2 regions of the Azohydromonas sp. genome follow, and region 1 is predicted to be linked to the other one. Evidence: predicted binding sites of a transcription regulator. Region 1 holds the regulator's gene; the other holds the start of a gene.
What was found. Region 1 encodes HrcA, which represses chaperone genes, less so after heat shock. Its sites were predicted from a motif close to TTAGCACTCNNNNNNNNNGAGTGCTAA; they were not measured.
Positions count from the first base shown of each region.

Region 2: a site for HrcA is predicted at 1,483-1,509, ahead of rpoH (RNA polymerase sigma factor RpoH). Genes of this name have one in related genera too.

Region 1 covers NZ_DAOKZA010000019.1:6,092-13,740, reverse strand. The annotation lists gene recN (DNA repair protein RecN) at 1-777, opposite strand, end outside; gene PKC53_RS09070 (NAD kinase) at 945-1,811, opposite strand; gene hrcA (heat-inducible transcriptional repressor HrcA) at 1,892-2,926, shown strand; gene PKC53_RS09060 (polyamine ABC transporter substrate-binding protein) at 3,087-4,205, shown strand; tRNA gene PKC53_RS09055 (tRNA-Ile) at 4,275-4,350, shown strand; gene PKC53_RS09050 (5-methyltetrahydropteroyltriglutamate--homocysteine S-methyltransferase) at 4,740-5,864, opposite strand; gene PKC53_RS09045 (hypothetical protein) at 5,919-6,431, opposite strand; gene PKC53_RS09040 (HNH endonuclease) at 6,496-7,053, opposite strand; gene PKC53_RS09035 (TetR/AcrR family transcriptional regulator) at 7,636-7,649, shown strand, end outside.
Region 2 covers NZ_DAOKZA010000016.1:30,747-38,395, forward strand. The annotation lists gene PKC53_RS08115 (SCO family protein) at 1-256, shown strand, start outside; gene rpoH (RNA polymerase sigma factor RpoH) at 521-1,435, opposite strand; gene PKC53_RS08125 (hypothetical protein) at 1,656-1,865, shown strand; gene PKC53_RS08130 (sensor histidine kinase) at 1,868-4,615, shown strand; gene PKC53_RS08135 (response regulator) at 4,612-4,992, shown strand; gene PKC53_RS08140 (exonuclease domain-containing protein) at 4,989-7,163, shown strand; gene ppsA (phosphoenolpyruvate synthase) at 7,360-7,649, shown strand, end outside.

The sequences.
Region 1 (7,649 bases):
GGCGACTCCGCCCAGCGCGTCGAGCGCGCGCTGCACCAGCGCGGCGGCGCCGACGCCGACGCCGTCGTCGTCGTCGTCGCCGCCGTCGACCGCGGCCTGCGCCGCGTGCGCGGCGTCGAGCAGCGACTGCGCGTGCGCCAGGCGCTGGTGCTCGGCGTTGAGCATGTCCCACTCGTCGGCGCCGGGCGCCAGGCGCTCGATCTCGGCGATCTGCCAGGCCAGCCGCTCGCGCTCGCGTTCGGCCTGCCCGGCTTCGTGGCGCGCACGCTCGAGCGCCTGCTGCGCCGACTTCCACGCGGCGAAGCGGCGCGCCAGCTCGGCGGTGTCGACGCCGGCCTGCGCGTCGAGCAGCGCGCGCACCGCCGCCGGGCGCGTCAGACTCTGCCAAGCGTGCTGACCGTGGATCTCGACCAGCCGGTCGGCCGCCTCGCGCAGCTGCGCGACGGTGGCCGGGCTGCCGTTGACCCAGGCGCGGCTGCGGCCCTGCGCGTCGATCGCGCGACGCAGCAGCAGCGTGTCGTCGCCCGGGAAGCCGGCCTCGTCGAGCCAGCCGCGCAGCGCCTCGGGCGTGTCGAACTCGGCGCCGATCTCGGTGCGCGCCGCGCCTTCGCGCACCACGCCCGCGTCGCCGCGCGCGCCCAGCGCGAGCTGCAGCGCGTCGACGAGGATCGACTTGCCGGCACCGGTCTCGCCGGTGAGCACCGTGAACCCCGGCCCCAGCTCGAGCTCGAGCGTGTCGACGATGACGAAGTCCCGCAGGACCAGCCGCCGCAGCATGTCAGCGCCCCGGCCGCGGGTGGCGCGAACCGCAGGGCGACGCCCTGCAAGCGTCGAGCGGCAGCCACGGGTCCGGCTTCGCCGGCCCGCGGGCGGCGCCCCATGGGGACCGATCGGGCCCCTTCGTCGCCCGGGCAGGAGGCGCCGAAGGCGCTTCGGGGGGGAGCCTACTCATACCACCGCAGCTTGCGCCTCAGGGTGCCGTAGTAGCTCCACCCGCGCGGGTGCAGGAAGCGCACCTTGTGTGCCGACCGGCGCAGCCGCACCTGGTCGCCGTGCAACAGGCTGGCCAGTCGGTGCATGTCGAAGTTGACCGAGGCGTCGCGCCCGGCGACCACCTCGACCGTGATCTCGCCGTCGTCGGGCAGCACGATCGGGCGGTTGGACAGCGTGTGCGACGCGATCGGCACCATCAGCCAGCCGGCGATCGCCGGGTGCACGATCGGCCCGCCGGCCGACAGCGCGTACGCGGTGCTGCCGGTCGGCGTGGCGACGATCAGGCCGTCGGCGCGCAGCCCGACGATCTGTTCCTCGCCGACGGCCACACGCAACTCGACCATGCCCGCGGTGGCGCCGCGGTTGACGACGATCTCGTTGAGCGCGAACTCGCTGAAGATGCAGGTGCCGTCGCGCCACACGCCGCCTTCGAGCATCGCGCGGTGCTCTTCCTCGTAGTCGCCGGCGACCATCGTGCCCAGCGCGTCGCGGTAGCGGTCGACCGGCACGTCGGTGATGAAGCCCAGCCGCCCCTGGTTGATGCCCACCAGCGGCACGTGGTGGCGCGCCAGTTCGCGCGCGATGCCCAGCATCGTGCCGTCGCCGCCGACGACCACCGCCAGGTCGCAGTGGCGGCCCAGGTCGGCGGGTTCGTGCGCGCCGTACTCGGTGATCCCGGTGTTGCGCGCGGTGTCGGCCTCGAGCGAGACGTCCAGGCCCAGGCCGATCAGGAAATGGGCGATGTCGTCGAGCACCGGCCGGATGCCCTGGGCCTGGTACTTGCCGACCAGCGCCGCGTGACGGAAGCGACTCGCCATGGCGACGATTACACCATACGGCCCCGCCGCGCGAGGGGGGAGGCGGGGCGCGCGCAAGCCCTTGTCACTACAATGAAAACATGCTCGACGAGCGCGCCCGCACGCTGCTGAAGACCCTGGTCGAACGCTACATCGCCGACGGCCAGCCGGTGGGCTCGCGCACGCTGTCGCGCGCCAGCGGGCTCGAGCTGAGCCCGGCGACCATCCGCAACGTGATGGCCGACCTCGAAGAGCTCGGCCTGATCGCCAGTCCGCACACCAGCGCCGGGCGCGTGCCCACCGCGCGCGGCTACCGCGTGTTCGTCGACACCATGCTCACCGCGCAGCCGCTGGACCTGTCGCGCGTCGACCCCGGCCTGGCGGCGGTGCGCGAGCAGGTGCAGGCCGACCAGCCGCAGCGCGTCATCGCGCAGGCCGCGCAGGTGCTGTCGAACCTGTCCCACTTCGTCGGCGTCGTCACCTCGCCGCGCAAGGCCGGCGTGTTCCGCCACATCGAGTTCCTGCGCCTGTCCGAGCGGCGCGTGCTGGTGATCCTGGTCGACGCCGACGGCGACGTGCAGAACCGCGTGATCGTCACCGCGCGCGACTACACGCAGGGCGAACTCGTCGAGGCGACGAACTACCTGAACTCGCACTACGCCGGGCTGAGCCTGGACGGCATCCGCGAGCGCCTGAAGACCGAGATCGAGGCACTGCGCGGCGAGATCGCCACGCTGATGCAGGCGGCGGTGCAGGCGGGCAGCGAGGCGCTGGCCGAGAGCACCGAGCAGGTGGTGGTCAGCGGCGAGCGCAACCTGCTCGAGGTGCAGGACTTCGGCAGCGACCTCGGCGCACTGCGCAAGCTGTTCGACCTGTTCGAACGCAAGACCGAGCTGATGCGCCTGCTCGAAGTGTCCAGCCGCGCCGAGGGGGTGCGCATCTACATCGGCGGCGAGAGCGGGGTGGTGCCGTTCGAGGCCTTGTCGGTCGTGTCGGCGCCGTACGTCGTCGACGGCGAGGTCGTCGGCACGCTGGGGGTCATCGGGCCGACGCGCATGCCCTACGAGCGCATGATCCAGATCGTCGACATCACGTCGCGACTGGTCAGCCACGCGCTGTCGCATCACCGCCACTGACCGGCGCGTGCCCCCGCGTGGCTTGGGCATACTGCGCGCCGCGGCCGCGGCGCCGGCGTCGAGACGACGGAACTTCCCGCGTCGCCCCAGGTCTGCGCGGCGTCGGTGGCCGCAGGCGCCCGCTGGGCGCCGTTCCTTGTCCTGCCTTCAGGAGTCTTCCATGGTCCGGTTTCCTCGGTGTTCGACCCTCTGTGCCGCGATCGCGCTGTGCCTGGGCGCCTCCGGCGGCGCGCTCGCGCAGGGCGGCGCGAAGACGCTCAACGTGATGAACTGGGCCGACTACATCGGCCCCGACGTCATCGCCAACTTCGAGAAGGAAACCGGGATCAAGACCAAGTACGACGCGACGATCGAGAGCAACGAGACGCTGCACGCCAAGCTGGTGGCCGGGCGCACCGGCTACGACATCGTCGTGCCCAGCGCGCACTTCGCGGCGCAGCAGATCAAGGGCGGCATCTTCCAGCCGCTCGACCCGGCGAAGATCCCGAACCTGAAGAACCTCGACCCCGCCTTGCAGGCCAAGCTCGCCGAGGCCGACCCGGGCAACAAGCACCTCGTGACCTGGATGTGGGGCTTCGTCACGGTGGGCATCAACGAGCAGAAAGTCAAAGCCGCGCTCGGCACGACGCCGATGCCGGAGAACCCGCTGGACCTGATCTTCAAGCCCGAATACGCGAGCAAGCTCAAGGGCTGCGGCATCCACGTGCTCGACTCGGCCAGCGAGGTCGTGCCGGTGGCGATGATCTACGCCGGCAAGGACGGCTACAGCACCAACGCGAAGGACTACGACGCGGCGCGCGAGGTGCTGATGAAGGCGCGCCCGTACGTCACGCGCATCTTCTCGCCCGGCCCGATCAACGACCTCGCCGGTGGCATGCTGTGCGTGTCGCTCGGCTACTCGGGCGACTTCAACATCGCCAACGAGCGCGCCGCCGAGGCGAAGGCCGGCTTCACGATCAAGCCGCTGATCCCGCCGCGCGGCGCGACGATGTTCCTCGACACGATGGCGATCCCGAAGGACGCGAAGAACGTCGACGCGGCGCACGCCTTCATCAACTACATCCTGCGCCCCGAGGTGCACGCATCGCTGACCAACGAGGTCTTCTACGGCAACCCAAACCCGGCGTCGAAGCAGTTCGTCAAGCCCGAACTGGCGAAGAACCCGACGATCTTCCTGTCGGAAGCCGACATCAAGAAGCTCGCGGTGCCGCGCACGCTGCCCAACGAAGCGCGGCGCGTGCAGACGCGCGTGTTCCAGACGTTCAAGTCGGGCAAGTGACGCGCCGCGACCGATGCGACCACCGATTCCGGTGATCGCTTCGACGAAGGCGCTACGATCGCGGCCCGCGGGCCGTTAGCTCAGTGGTTAGAGCAGGGGACTCATAATCCCTTGGTCGCTGGTTCGATCCCAGCACGGCCTACCAGCGACCGCGGCCCCATCGCGCCGCCGTTGCGCCGCAGCAGCAGTGACTGGAGCCAGCGCGACGACTCGGGCGTCGTGTCGCAGCGGCGCGGCGGCTCGTAGCGCAGGCCGATCGCGACGCGCCCGGTCCACCAGACGTGTTTTCCGGTGCCCGGGATCACGAACTCGCCGACGTGGTCGCGCGGGATCTCCACCGGCGGCGCCGACGCACTGTGGTCGATGCCGTCGCGGTGGCACGGGTGGGTTTGCGCGGTGCTGGGCATGCTCGACTCCACCGTCGTGACCTCGATGCCCCGATGTTGCGCGCGCGCCCGGGGGTTGGCACTCCACCGGTCGCGGGGGCGCCGCCCCCGCGGATGAGGGGGGGTGACGGAGACGGCGCCGCCCTCGTCAGCCCCAGACCTCGCGCGCGGTCTCGACGACCAGTCGCAGCTTGCGCCGCTGGTCGTCGACGGCGATGTTGTTGCCGTGCACCGTGCTCGAGAAGCCGCACTGCGGGCTCAGTGCCAGCTGTTCGAGCGGTGCGTACTGCGCCGCCTCGCCGATGCGGCGCTTCAGGTCGTCCTTGCTCTCGAGCTGCCCGAACTTGGTCGTCACCAGGCCGAGCACGACGATCTTGCCCTTGGGCAGGAAGCGCAGCGGGCGGAAGTCCCCGCTGCGGTCGTCGTCGTACTCCATGAAGTACGCGTCGAGGTTCATCTCGGCGAGCAGTGCCTCGGCCACCGGCTCGTAGTTGCCCTGCGCGGCGAAGGTGCTCTTGAAGTTGCCGCGGCACAGGTGCATCGCCAGCGTCATGCCCGCGGGCTTGCGCGCGACCACCTTGTTGATGAACTGCGCGTAGCGGTGCGGCAGCTCGTTGGGGTCGTCGCCGCGCTGGCGCGCGGCCTCGCGCATCTTCTCGTCGCACAGGTAGGCCATGTTGGTGTCGTCCATCTGCACGTAGGTGCAGCCGGCGTCGGCGAGCGACTGCAGCTCGTCGCCATAGGCCTTCGCGACGTCGTCGTAGAAGTACGGGTCGAGCTCGGGGTAGGCGTCGCGGCTGATGCCGGCGCGTCCGCCGCGGAAGTGCAGCATCGTCGGCGACGGGATGGTCACCTTCGGCGTCGCGCCGGGCGCGAGTCGCGCGACCTGCGCCTTCAGGAACTCGAAGTCGGCACGCTGGATGTCCTTCGCGTGGCGCACCTTGTCGACGACGCGCATCACCGGCGGCGCGAGCTCCTCGGTGCCGTCGGGCTTGCGGACGGTCACCGGCACGTCGGTCTTCACGCCGCCGAGCTGCTCGAGGAAGTCGATGTGGAAGTAGGTGCGGCGGAACTCGCCGTCGGTGATCGACTGCAGGCCGACGTCGTGCTGGAACTGCACGATCTCGGCGATCGCACGGTCCTCGACCTCGCGCAGCTGCGCGGCGCTGATCTCGCCACGGGCCTTCTTCTCGCGCGCCTCGAGCAGGTAGGGCGGGCGCAGGAAGCTGCCGACGTGGTCGGCGCGGAACGGGGGCGTGGTGCGTGCGGTCATGGCGGGTCTCCGGAGGAGCCCGCATCCTAGCGCCGCACGCGGCGCCCCCGCGTGCTACGGTCGCCCGCCCGGCGTGTACACCGGCTCCGGCTTCACCGGCGCCGGCACGGTGCCCGGCGGCGCCTTGGTCACGCGCGTGCGGCCCCCCGAGGTGACGAGGATCACCGCGTCGCCCGGCTGGAAGCGCTCGTCGCCCTGGGCCTGCACGATCGCGCGACGGTCGCCGTTGCGCATCTGCAGCATCAGCTCGACGGCCGACTCGCGCGTGGCCGCACGCTCGATGGTGTTGCCGATCACCGCGCCGGCCACGGCGCCGACAACGCCGATCGCCACCGCCTCGGCACCGCCGCTGCGCGAGCCGCCGAGCACGCCGCCGACGACGCCGCCGGCGGCGGCGCCGGTGCCGCTCTGCGAGCCGTCGACGACGACGTCGCGCACCGCGAGCACGGTGGCGTCCTGCACGGTCGAGAGCCGCTGCGCGTCGCCGCGCTGCACGACGTCGGGGCTGGTGGTGGAACACGCGGCCACGCCGGCGGCCAGCGCCAGCGCGATCAGGGCTCGGGGCATCGACTTCTCCATGGAATGCCCTGACAACGGGCCGCTGCGGCCCGCGGTTGACCCGCGGGCGCCGTCAGCCGTGCAGCCGGCTCGAGCGCGGCACGCTGGCCAGCAGGAAGTCCATCTGGTCGGCGAGGATGCGCCGGCCGCGAAGGATCATGTCCTCGTGCAGGCTGGGCACGTAGGGCAGGTACATCAGCGTCATGCGCGCTTCCTCGGGCAGGCGGTTGCCCTTGCGCCCGTTGCAGGCCCGGCACGCGGTGATGCAGTTCATCCAGCTGTCGTCGCCGCCGCGCGAGGTCGGCACGATGTGCTCCCGGGTCAGTTCGTCGAAGTGGAAGCGCCCGCCGCAGTAGGCGCACACGAGGCGGTCGCGTGCGAACAACTTGGGGTTGGACAGGGCCGGCACCTGCCGCCATGCGCGGCTCGGAATCGCGCCGCGCACCGCGACGATCGGGTGCACCGCGATGCGCGACTGCCGCCCCGTCGTGCGCTGGATGCCGCCGCGCAGCACTTGGCATGCTTCGCCGAGTGTCCACGCGACGCCGTCGCTGGCGTAGAGCACCGCGGCCTCGCGGGCCGAGATCCAGGCCTGCGGCCGGCCCGACACGTCGAGTTGCAACACGTCCAAGAAGACCACCTCCGACACCGCCACGACCGCAGGAAACGTGCCGGGCGCAACTGACGGAGATTAAACAATCCGCGCAGGCGCTTCAATAGCGACGTGTGGCCGCCACGCCGTCATCGGCGTGTCATCGAGCCGTGGGCGCGTCGCCGGCATCGTGCCGGCGGCATTCAGGCGGGCCGCAGGCCGCGTGTGTGCGCCGCTAGCCGCGTCAGCGCCATGCACGCGGCAGCCGTCCGCGCGATCGGGCAGACGATGCGGGTCGACGCCGCCCAGCGTCGCACCGCGCGCCTTTGCCTGCCCCGCGTGCCCGACGGCGAGCCGCCTTGCCGCGACGAAGCCACCGATTGCCCCCCCTCCCCCGAGCGACCGCCGTGATCTTCGTTCGGGCGTGCGCTCGACCGACGCACGTCGATGGTCGGGGCCGTCATCGAAACAAGGGTTAACCCTCGGCTTCGAGGCGATCCATCGCGAACGCGGCCCCCGCTCTAGGTGGGTGCGCCTAGAAATCGCGCTGCCGGGGCCTGTGCAGCCGCGCGCGAGTCTGCAAAATAGAACGATCGTTCGTTTCATTCCGAACCCGAGTCGATGACGCCTCCCGC
Region 2 (7,649 bases), on a different contig from region 1:
CTACATGGCCAGCTTCGACCCGAGCTTCGTCGCGCTGCACGGCACGGCCGAACAGACGCAGGCCGCGGCCCGCGAGTTCAAGGTCTATTACGCGAAGGTGCCGGGCAAGACCGACAGCAGCTACACGATGGACCACACCGCCGGTTCGTACGTGATCGATGCCGAAGGTCGGCTGCGGCTTTTCACCCGATACGGCAGCGGCGCGAAGGCGCTCGCCGACGACCTGAAGCTGCTGCTGGCCGAGGCAAAGGGCTAGCCCTTGTCCCTGGCGGGTTTCCTGGTCGCCGCCGTCGTGCCGGCCGTCACGCCCGGGCCGGGGATGGCCTGCGCCGTCGCGCGCATGTTGGCCGCAGGGCGCGGCGCACCTGGGCTGCCTCGGCCTTCGATTGCCGCTGCGTGACGGCGGCGCCTCCAGCGTGACGCGGCTGGGCGCCTGCCTGGTGCCGGCGCGTCGCGCGGCCTCCTGAACGGTCGACGGCTCCCGCAGGAGCCGTCGGTCGCGTGCGCGCTGCGCCGGCGTTCAGGCCGACTCGGCGAGCGCCTTGCGCATCTTCTTCATCGCCGCCACCTCGATCTGGCGGATGCGCTCGGCGCTGACGCCGTACTCGGCGGCCAGCTCGTGCAGCGTCATGCCACCGGAGCCGTCGTCGTTGACCTCGAGCCAGCGCTGCTCCACGATGCGCCGGCTGCGCGCGTCGAGCACCCCGAGCGCCTGCTGCAGTCCGTCGCCGGCGAGGCGGTCGCGGTGGCGGGCCTCGATCAGCCGCGTCGGCTCGTGGTGTTCGTCGGCCAGGTACGCGATCGGCGCGAAGCTCTCCTCGCCGTCGTCGGCCTGCGCCTCGAGCGCGACGTCGCCACCGGCCAGGCGCGTCTCCATCTCGAGCACTTCCTCGGGCTTGACCCGCAACTCGCGCGCCACCGTCGCGACTTCGGCCGAGGTCAGCGTCGCCCGGTGCGTGTCGGCGTCGGCGGCGTCGCCCTTGAGCGACTGCTTCAGCGAGCGCAGGTTGAAGAACAGCTTGCGCTGTGCCTTGGTCGTCGCCACCTTGACCATGCGCCAGTTGCGCAGGATGTACTCGTGGATCTCGGCGCGGATCCAGTGCAGCGCGTAGCTGACCAGCCGCACGCCCTGCGCCGGGTCGAAGCGCTTGACGGCCTTCATCAGGCCGATGTTGCCCTCCTGGATCAGGTCACCCTGTGGCAGCCCGTAGCCCAGGTACTGGCGCGACACCGACACGACGAGCCGCAGGTGCGACAGCACCAGCCGACCGGCGGCCTCGACGTCGCCGTGCTCGCGCAGGCGACGCGCGAAGTCCACTTCCTCCTGTGCGGTCAGCAGCGGGATGCGGTTGACCGCGCTGATGTAAGCGTCCAGATTCCCCAGCGAGGGCACCAGGGCCCAGGGATCGCGCACGACGACGGCGTTGGCAGTCATGTTCATGTCCAGTAGATCACCCCCCGGGGTTCTCGGTTCCGTGGATATTAGCACTCGCGCGTCGAGAGTGCTAAAGCGCGTGCCCACCGAACCACCGGCGGCGCGGCGAATGTCGCGCCGCGACTGACGGCGAAGACGTCAGCCACCGGTCAGCGCGCGCGTCAGAATCGGGCCGACAACCCCAGAACGCGGCCGCGAGCCGCGCCCGTCGGAGACACGCGTGTTCAAAGGCCTGGCCGCGCAACGCCTGGTCGCCCTGTTCGCCGGCGGCTGGGTGCTGCTGAACTTCCCGCTGCTGGCGCTGTGGGACCGCGATGTGACCCTGTTCGGGCTGCCGCTGTTCCCGGCCGCGCTGTTCATCGGCTGGGCCGCGCTGATTGCCGCCGTCGCCTGGGCCGTCGAGCACGACGGCGACGACGGCGGGACCTGAGCGTGTTGTCGGTCGCGCTGGTTCTCGGGGCGTCGTTCGCCTACTTGCTGCTGCTGTTCGGCGTCGCATGGTGGGCCGACCGGCGCGCCGCGGCGGGCCGCTCGGTGATCGGCAACGCCTGGGTGTACGCGCTGTCGATGGCGGTGTACTGCACCGCCTGGACCTACTTCGGCAGCGTCGGCCGCGCCGCCACCGGCGGCGTGTGGTTCCTGCCGATCTACCTCGGGCCGACGCTGGCGATGGCGGTCGCGTGGATGGTCGTGCGCAAGATGATCCGCATCGCGCGCGCCTACCGCATCACGTCGATCGCCGACTTCGTCGCCAGCCGCTACGGCAAGAGCCCGACGCTGGCCGGGCTGGTCGCGCTGATCACGCTGGTGGGCATCGTCCCGTACATCGCGCTGCAGCTCAAGGCGATCGCCGGCGGCTACGCGCTGCTGACCACGCCGCTGGGCGAGGCGCTGCCGCAACGCGGCCCCTGGTGGGCCGACGGCACGTTCTACACCGCACTGGCGCTGGCCGGCTTCACGATGGTGTTCGGCACCCGGCACCTCGACAGCACCGAGCGCCACGAGGGCATGGTCGCGGCGATCGCGTTCGAGTCGCTGGTCAAGCTGCTGGCGTTCCTCGCGGTGGGCGTGTTCGTCACCTGGGGCCTGTTCGCCGGCCCGGGGGACCTGTTCGCACGCGCGCTGGCGGTGCCCGAGCTGAAGGCGCTGCTGACGCTCGGCCAGGGCCTGTCGTTCGCCTACGAGCAGTGGTTCGCGCTGACGCTGCTGTCGATGCTGTCGGTGATCTTCCTGCCGCGGCAGTTCCAGGTGATGGTCGTCGAGAACGTCGACGAGCGCCACCTGAAACGCGCGGCGTGGGTGTTCCCGGCGTACCTCCTGGCGATCAACCTGTTCGTGTTGCCGATCGCGTTGGGCGGGCTGCTGCACTTCGGTCCGGGCGCGGTGGTCGGCGCCGACACCTTCGTGCTGTCGCTGCCGCTGGCCGAAGGCCGGTCGATGCTCGCGCTGGCGGTGTTCATCGGCGGCCTGTCGGCGGCCACCGGGATGATCATCGTCGAGGCCATCGCGGTGTCGACGATGGTGTGCAACGACCTGGTCATGCCGCTGCTGCTGCGCAGCGCACGCTTCGCGGCGAGGCGCGACCTGTCCTCGCTGCTGCTGGCGGTGAGGCGCGTGGCCATCGTCGTCGTGCTGCTGCTCGGCTACGTCTACTTCCACCTCGCCGGCGAGGCCTATGCGCTGGTGTCGATCGGGCTGATCAGCTTCGCCGCGGTGGCGCAGTTCGCGCCCGCGGTGCTCGGCGGCATGTACTGGAAGGGCGGTACGCGCGCCGGCGCGCTGGCCGGGCTGGCCGCCGGCTTCGTGCTGTGGGTCTACACGCTGATGTTGCCTTCGATCGCGAAGTCCGGCTGGTGGGCCACCGACTTCGTCGACCGGGGGCCCTTCGGCATCGCGCTGCTGCGCCCCGAGCAACTGCTCGGGCTGTCCGGCCTCGACTACCTGACGCATTCGCTGTTCTGGAGCCTGCTGGCCAACGTCGGGCTGTACGTCGGGGTGTCGCTGGCGCGCACGCCGCGCGCCGCCGAGACGAGCCAGGCGCTGCTGTTCGTCGACGTGTTCGAGCGCACCTCGCACGGCCGACCGGTGTTCTGGCGCGGACGCGCGCAGGTCGCCGACTTGCAGGCGCTGGCCGCGCGTTTCCTCGGCGCCGATCGGGCGCGCCGGCTGTTCGAGGGCTACGCGCGGCGCGTCGGCGCCGCAGGCGTCGATCGCATCGTCGCCGACGCGCGGCTGGTGCACTTCGTCGAGACGCAGATTGCCGGCGCGATCGGCAGCGCGTCGGCACGCGTGATGGTCGCCTCGGTGGTCGAGGAGGAGGCGCTCGAACTCGACGACGTGATGCGCATCCTCGATGAGGCGTCGCAGCTGCGCGCCTACTCGCGCGAGCTCGAGCAGGTCACCGCCGACCTGCGCGCCGCCAACGACAAGCTCAAGAGCCTGGACCGGCTGAAGGACGACTTCATGTCGTCGGTCACGCACGAGCTGCGCACCCCGCTGACCTCGATCCGCGCGCTCGCCGAGCTGATGCTCGACGACCCGCAGATGGACGCAGCGCAGCGCCAGCACTTCCTCGGCATCGTCGTCGCCGAGACCGAGCGCCTGACGCGTCTGGTCAACCAGGTGCTCGACATGGCGAAGATCGAGTCGGGCCACGCGCAGTGGCACAACACCGACGTCGACATGAGGGCGCTGGTGCAGCAGGCGGCGCAGACGGTCGCCGAACTGCTACACGAGCGCGGTGCGACGCTGCGCCTGTCGCTGCCCGACGACGCGCCGGTGATCCGCGCCGATCGCGACCGCCTGATGCAGGTGCTGATGAACCTGCTGACCAACGCCGCCAAGTTCGTGCCGGACATCGGCGGGCGCGTCGAGCTGCGGCTGAGCACCGACCCGCAGGGGCTGACGGTGGAGGTCCAGGACAACGGCCCGGGCGTGCCGGCGGCGCTGCGCGACCAGGTGTTCGAGAAGTTCCGCCAGGGTGACGACGCGCGCGGCCGCCCGCAGGGCACCGGGCTGGGGCTGCCGATCAGCCGCCAGATCGTCGAGCACTTCGGCGGACGCATGGAGCTTCGACCTGACCAAGGTCAAGGCGCCTGTTTCGCCTTCACCCTACCTTGGACCCACGCCGCGGCACCCTCGAGCGGGCCGGCGGCCAGCGCAGACGAGCCGACGCCATGAGCCCACCCGCCAAGATCCTGATCGCCGACGACGAGCCGAACATCCTCGTCTCGCTCGAGTTCCTGATGAAGCGCGAAGGCTACGAGGTGCTCGTCGCGCGAGACGGCGACGAGGCCATCGAGGTGCTGCGGCGCGAGCGCCCGGCGCTGGTGCTGCTCGACGTGATGATGCCCAAGCGCACCGGCTTCGAGGTCTGCCAGGCGCTGCGCGCCGACGAGGCGCTGAGGGACGTGCGCGTGCTGATGCTCACCGCCAAGGGCCGCGACACCGACGTCGCCAAGGGGCTGGGCGTGGGCGCCGACGCCTACATGACCAAGCCGTTCTCGACCAAGGAACTGGTGCAGAAAGTGCGCGAGATGCTCGAGGCGCGCTCGTGAGGGCCGACGCGCGGCGCGCGCGCTGGCTCGTCGCGGCCGGCGCCGGCGCCGCCGCGCTGGCCGCGGGGTGGGTCGCGCTGACTGCATGGCTGCTTGCCTCGACGCTCGAGGCGCAGGAACGCGAGGCGCTGCGCAGCCTGCTCGAGCCGCGCGCCGGGCTGTTCGTGCTGACCGCGCTGGGGCTGGTCGGCGCCGCCGTGGCGCTGGCGCAGTGGGTCCACCGGCGCTGGGTCGCGCCGCCGGCGCGGCTGCTCGAGCAGGCGCAGGTGCTGCTGACCAGCGACGCGCAGCGCGAGATCGAGGGCGAGGGCGGCGCCGACGTGCGTGCGCTGGCGCAGGTGGTCAACGACCTGGTGCGCCAGCGCGACCGCCTGCGCGACGAGATGGCCGCGCAGGTCGCCGAGGCCAGCCGCGGTGTCGAGCAGGAACGCAACCGGCTCGCCGCGCTGATGAGCGAGCTCACGCAGAGCGTCGTCGTGTGCAACCTCGACGGCCGCGTCCTGCTGTACAACAACCGCGCACGCGTGCAGTTCCGCGCGCTGTCGGCGGCGCCCAGCGTCGCCGCGGGCGCCGAGCTGATCGGGCTCGGGCGCTCGATCTACACCGTGTTCGACCGCAAGCTCGTCGCGCACGCGCTGGACAGCGTGCAGCAGCGCCTGGCGCGCGGCGCGCTGCACCCGGTGGCGCAGTTCGTCACCACCACGCGCGCCGGCCAGCTGCTGCGCGTGCAGATGGCGCCGGTGCACGGGGTGACCGAAGGCGCCGACGCACCGATCAACGGCTTCGTGCTGATGCTCGACAACATCACGCGCGAGTTCGAGGAGGAGTCGGCGCGCGACCGCGTGCTGCACGGACTGACCGAGGGCGCGCGCGCTTCGCTGGCGAATCTGCAGGCGGCGGTCGAGTTGCTCGACGACGACGCGGTCGACGCACCCACGCGCGAGCGTTTCCTCGGCGTGATCCGCGACGAGACGCGCTCGCTGAGCCGGCGCATCCAGGACGCGGCGGCGCAGGCCACGCAGGGGCTGGCCACGCGTTGGCCGCTCGAGGACATGCTCGGCGCCGACCTCGTGGCCGCGGCGCAGCGCCGACTGCAGGCCGCGGGGCTGCGCGTGGACGCCAACGACGTCGACGCGTCGCTGTGGCTCACGCTCGACAGCTTCTCGCTGCTGCAGGCGCTGGCCTACCTGGCCGGACGGCTGCGCGACGAGTACGGCATCGCGCTGGTGCAGCTGCGCCTGCAGGCTGCTGGCGAGGCGCGCGCGCACCTCGACCTCGCCTGGACCGGCCAGGCGATGAGCACCGAGACCGTGATGGGCTGGGAGACCGACCCGATGCGCCTGGGTGCCGAGACCAGCCCGCTGACGGTGCGCGACGTCGTGCAGCGCCACGGTGGCGAGTTCTGGTTCGAGCGCGAACGCGTGCGGCACCTCGCGTTCTTCCGCTTCCTGCTGCCGCTGGCGCGCGGCAGCGGCGAAGTCGACGCCGCCACGTTCGTGCGCAGCGACAGCCGCCCCGAGTACTACGACTTCGACCTGTTCGCGGTCAGCGAGTCGAGCCGCGCGCTCGACGACCGGCGGCTCGCCGAACTCGCTTACACGGTGTTCGACACCGAGACCACCGGGCTCGAGCCCTCGGCGGGCGACGAGATCATCCAGATCGGCGCGACCCGGCTGGTCAACGGCCGCCTGCTCAAGGGCGAGTGTTTCGACCAGCTCGTCGACCCGCGCCGGCCGATCCCGCCGGCGACGATCCCGATCCACGGCATCACGCCGGCGATGGTCGCTGGCCAGCCGGCCATCGACACCGTGCTGCCGGCGTTCCACGCGTTCGCGCAGGACACCGTGCTGGTGGCGCACAACGCGGCCTTCGACATGCGCTTCCTGCAGCTCAAGGAGGAGGCCACCGGCGTGCGCTTCGACCAGCCGGTGCTCGATACGCTGCTGCTGTCGGCGGTCGTGCACCCGAACCAGGAGTCGCACCGCCTCGAGGCGATCGCCGAGCGCTTCGGCGTGACGGTGATCGGCCGCCACACCGCACTCGGCGACGCGATGGTCACCGCCGAGATCTTCCTGCGCCTGATCCCGCTGCTCGCCGAGCGGGGCATCCACACGCTGGGGCAGGCGCGCGAGGCGTCGCAGCGCACCTACTACGCGCGCATCACCTACTGAGGCGTCGGCGCCGCCCGCGCCGCGACCTGCCGGCGGGCGCGTCGGCAGTCGCCCGCGGCGGCCGGCCTGCCACCTCGGCCGTGGCCGCAGCGAACGACGCGCTCGCCACGGCAGCATCGCTTGACAAGGCTCAAGTTGCGCGGGTCCCGGGCGGCCGAGCATCGGGCCCGCCGAGCATCCACTTCCAGAGGTACCGATGACGACGAGCTACATCCGCTGGTTCCGCGACCTGTCGCTGACCGACCTGCCGCTGGTCGGCGGCAAGAACGCCTCGCTGGGCGAGATGTTCCGCGAGCTGTTGCCGCTGGGCGTGCGCGTGCCCGACGGCTTCGCCGTCACCGCGCAGGCGTACCGCGACGCGCTCGACGCCGCCGGCGCCTGGGGCGAGCTGCACGCGCTGCTGGACCGGCTGGACAAGCGCGACACCGATGCGCTGGCGCGCGCCGGCGCGCGCGCGAGAGAGATCGTCTACGGCGTGCCGATGCC